One region of the Phytobacter diazotrophicus genome, then DNA from elsewhere that is predicted to be linked to it. Evidence: predicted binding sites of a transcription regulator. Region 1 holds the regulator's gene; the other holds the start of a gene.
The links. Region 1 encodes PurR, which represses purine synthesis genes. Its sites were predicted from a motif close to CANGCAAACGTTTGCNTG; they were not measured.

Region 1 (2,406 bases):
TTCGGCAAGGAAAAATAGAGACTGATCATGGCGATAACCCCCAGCCCCGCCGTAGCAAGGAACGACATGCGCCAGCCAATCGCCCCGCCCAGCCAGGTTGCTGCGGGCACACCGCCAATATTGGCGATAGTCAGCCCCATAAACATGGTCGCCACTGCGCTTGCCTGTTTTTCTTTTGCCACCACGCTTGCAGCCACCACAGAACCCAACCCAAAGAAAGCGCCATGGTTAAGACTTGTGATAATGCGGGAGAGCATCAGTGTTGTGTAATCCGGTGAAAGTGCCGAGAGCACATTGCCGAGGGTAAAAATCGCCATCAGGAATACCAGCGCATTACGTCGCGCCCGGTGTGAAAGCAGCAACGTCATTAACGGTGCTCCAACCATCACGCCAATGGCATAAGCGCTAATAAGCATACCCGCCGCCGGGATCGAGACATCCACGCCCTGGGCGATAACAGGGAGTAACCCCATGGGGGAAAATTCGGTCGTACCGATGCCGAAAGCGCCAATCGCCAGGGCAAGCAGTGGGAAATTAATCTTCATAAATAGACTCCGGAATTGCCGTGTCGACACGCGACACCGTCACAGAAGTCAAAAGTATGACATTAATCACAAAAAACAGAAGTTAGCGAAATGGGAAAAGACTATTGCTAATTTGATGACAATCGAGGGGTGAAACGAGGGAGAGAAGCCTCTCCCTCGGGATAAATCAATGCAGTGCGGCAGTCAGCCCGGCAGCAACAATCAGGGCAAGTACAATCACGGTAGTCATTAAAGAAAACTTCAGGTCGGTGCTCATCAATTTTTCTCCTTATTAATTTCCACACAAAAAGTGATGTAACGCATTTTTGCACAAATAAACGTAAAAATCTTGCAGGATTTAGGGTGATACACGTTTTAGCACTTCCCCTTTTGGTCAAGATCAGACAAAATTCGACGCTAAATTTATTAGCGTACCGGCCATTGACTCCCCTCCTGACGTCCAGTGTCTTTTTCCCGGCGTATTGCAATCCCTTCTATGGGTACAGGGTGATGGAAGGCAAACGTTTACCTTATGTATTATCAGGAGTTTACGATATGGTCTGGAGTAAGATCTGATGGCAACGATTAAAGACGTAGCGAAGCGAGCAAACGTTTCCACCACAACCGTATCACACGTAATTAACAAGACGCGTTTCGTTGCAGAAGAGACGCGTAACGCCGTCTGGGCGGCGATTAAAGAATTACATTACTCCCCCAGCGCGGTTGCCCGCAGCCTGAAAGTCAATCACACCAAATCTATTGGCTTGCTGGCGACCAGTAGCGAGGCGGCTTATTTCGCTGAGATCATCGAGGCGGTTGAGAAAAATTGTTTCCAGAAAGGCTATACCCTTATTCTCGGTAACGCCTGGAATAACCTGGAAAAACAGCGCGCCTATCTGTCCATGATGGCGCAAAAACGTGTGGATGGCCTGCTGGTCATGTGTTCTGAATATCCGGAATCGTTACTCAGTATGCTGGAAGAGTATCGCCACATTCCCATGGTGGTCATGGACTGGGGCGAAGCAAAAGCCGATTTTACCGATACAGTCATCGATAATGCCTTTGCCGGCGGCTATATGGCTGGCCGTTACCTGATTGAACGCGGCCATCGCGAAATTGGCGTTATCCCAGGCCCCCTTGAGCGCAATACGGGCGCAGGCCGCCTGAGCGGGTTTATGAAAGCGATGGAAGAGGCCCATATCACCGTGCCGGAAAACTGGATCGTGCAGGGTGACTTTGAGCCGGAGTCCGGCTATCGCGCCATGCAACAGATCCTGACCCAGTCCTCTCGCCCGACCGCGGTGTTCTGCGGCGGCGATATTATGGCAATGGGCGCGTTGTGTGCGGCAGACGAAATGGGCCTGCGCGTGCCGCAGGATATTTCGGTGATCGGTTATGATAACGTGCGTAATTCGCGTTTCTTTACCCCTTCACTAACGACCATTCACCAGCCGAAAGACTCGCTGGGGGAAACCGCGTTTAACATGCTGCTTGACCGTATCGTGAACAAACGTGAAGAGTCACAGTCGATTGAAGTGCATCCGCGCCTGATTGAACGCCGCTCGGTTGCCGATGGTCCGTTCCGCGACTATCGCCGTTAATCCTGCCGGGAGCAGCTCACTCCTGCTCCCGCAGCCATTCCCTGTTCAGCGTTTCGCTGTCGCCCAGATAACTCAGTAACCAACTCAGCGCCGGTGAGGCATCATTCTGCTGCCAGGTCAGACAACAGGCGGCGTCCGGAAAGGGGTTTTCCAGTGCCAGCGCAACCCACTCACCGCGATCGATCCACGGGCGGGCGAAATGCGCAGGCACCATCCCAATACACAGTCCGGCTGACAAACAGGCCGCAGATGACTCCCAGTCCGGGGCGACAACCCGTTTC
Region 2 (2,406 bases), 1.5 Mb from region 1:
TTCAGTTCTGCAGGTACGTTGCTCATCACTAAATCTCCAAATAAGAATGAATCACGCGACGGCTTTGCCAGCGCGTACAAAAATAGGTTTCGTCACTTTTACCGGCATTTCACGATTACGGATCTGAACGATTGCCGTGTCGCCAATGCCCGCTGGCACACGCGCCAGTGCAATACTGTAGCCCAGCGTCGGCGAGAACGTACCGCTGGTGATCACGCCTTCTTGCGCGTTACCGTGGGTATCTGTGAACCGCACCGGCAATTCGTTACGCAGCACGCCTTTCTCGGTCATGATCAAACCGACCAGTTGTTCGGTGCCTTTCTCGCGCTGTAATTCGAGCGCTTCGCGACCGATAAAATCACGGTCCGCCGGTTCCCAGGCAATGGTCCAGCCCATATTGGCGGCAAGCGGCGAAACGCCCTCGTCCATCTCCTGACCATACAAGTTCATGCCCGCTTCAAGGCGTAAAGTGTCGCGCGCGCCCAGGCCACAAGGCTTAACGCCCGCCTGCACCAGCTTCTGCCAGAAATCGGCTGCCTGTTCGTTCGGCAGCGCGATTTCATAACCTGCTTCGCCGGTATAGCCGGTGGTCGCGATAAACAGATCGCTGGCCTCAACGCCAAAGAACGGCTTCATGCCTTCTACCGCCTGACGCTGTGCGTCAGTGAACAGGGTCGCGGCTTTAGCCTGCGCGTTCGGCCCCTGGACAGCAATCAACGACAAATCGTCACGGACGGTGATATCAATAGCGAAAGGTTCAGCGTGTTGGGTAATCCAGGAGAGGTCTTTTTCGCGGGTGGCGGAGTTTACAACGAGGCGGAAGAAGTCTTCGGTGAAGTAGTAGACGATGAGGTCATCAATGACACCGCCCGACGCATTTAGCATGCCGGTATATAGCGCCTTGCCGGGTTTGGTGAGTTTCGCTACGTCATTTGCCAGCAGGTAGCGCAAGAATTCCCGGGTTCGACTGCCACGCAAATCGACAATCGTCATGTGCGATACATCGAACATGCCCGCATCGGTACGCACCGCGTGGTGCTCATCGATTTGCGAGCCGTAATGCAGCGGCATCATCCAGCCATGGAAATCCACCATGCGTGCGCCGCACAGCGTGTGTTGTTCATACAAAGGAGTCTGCTGGGCCATCTTTTCCTCGTCGAATAAGCGGGGCTTTCACGTTTTCAGCGGTGAAAAAATCATCGCATGACAAGACGTCGACACCGATCCCGGTCGCCGACGCAAACGTTCACTTTCGCCTGAACTTATCACCGAAAGCGGCACTTAACCATAAGAGAAAATGGGTCATCACATTAGCTTATGACCATTTTTCGCAAAAACCCTAACAGAATATTACACCAGAATTAAGAGCGAAATGGCGCATAAAGAATCACTCACGCATAGTTAGTATCGCAAATTGCGATATTTACCACCATAAAAGAGATAATTTTCCCGACAGCAAAAAAACGAGGAATGAGAAAAACTAATCTGAAAAATGGCGTGAAATTAGAATTTTTCAAATGAGGGAAGGTTTCCCTTCCCGCGAGGGGGAAGGGAAAGTGTGACGCAGTTAACGCAACCACTGAGGGAGGTCATTCAGTCCCATCGCCTGACGCAACAACTGTGGTTTTACCCCAGGCAATCTGTCCGCCAGTTTCAGACCAATGTCCCGGAACAGCTTTTTCGCCGGGTTGGTGCCGGAAAACAATTCACGGAAACCCTGCATCCCGGCCAGCATCAGCGCGGCACTGTGTTTACGGCTGCGTTCGTAGCGGCGCAGATACATGTGCTGACCAATATCTTTGCCCTGAGCGTGCAGCCGCTTGAGTTCACTCACCAGTTCGGCCGCGTCCATGAAGCCCAGGTTAACGCCCTGCCCGGCAAGAGGATGGATGGTGTGCGCCGCATCGCCCATCAATGCCAGACGATGCCCGGCAAAATGACGCGCGTAGCGTCCGGTCAACGGGTAGACCTGCCGCTCGCTTTCCACGTGACACAACCCCAGGCGATTATCAAATGCGACGCACAGCGCCTGGTTGAAGGCCTCTTCGTCTGCCTGCTGCATTTCTGCAGCCAGCTCAGGCGGCAGCGACCAGACGATTGAACACAAGTGCGGGTCGGCCAGCGGCAAAAACGCGAGGATGCTTTCATCGTGGAAAACCTGCCGCGCGATAGCCTGATGCGGCTCATCGGTACGGATGGTCGCCACCAGCGCATGATGGTTATAGTCCCAGAAGGTCAGCGGAATATCGGCTTTATTGCGCAACCATGAGTTAGCACCATCGGCCCCGACGACCAGCCGGGCGGTTAACATATTGCCATCTTTGAGGGTAAGAAACGCTTCGTTCTCACCCCAGGCCACTTGTTGCAGTTCCGCTGGTGCCAGGATTGACACATCCGAACACTGCC

Region 2: gcvT (glycine cleavage system aminomethyltransferase GcvT) is a predicted target of PurR. The motif match lies at 1,236-1,253, and genes of this name have one in related genera.

Annotation. Positions count from the first base shown of each region.
Region 1 is NZ_CM125428.1:2,388,561-2,390,966, reverse strand. Features, by position in the region: gene ACS0RQ_RS11715 (MFS transporter) at 1-545, opposite strand, end outside; gene cydH (cytochrome bd-I oxidase subunit CydH) at 712-801, opposite strand; gene purR (HTH-type transcriptional repressor PurR) at 1,100-2,125, shown strand; gene punR (DNA-binding transcriptional activator PunR) at 2,142-2,406, opposite strand, start outside.
Region 2 is NZ_CM125428.1:921,591-923,996, reverse strand. Features, by position in the region: gene gcvH (glycine cleavage system protein GcvH) at 1-26, opposite strand, end outside; gene gcvT (glycine cleavage system aminomethyltransferase GcvT) at 52-1,146, opposite strand; gene ubiI (FAD-dependent 2-octaprenylphenol hydroxylase) at 1,568-2,406, opposite strand, start outside.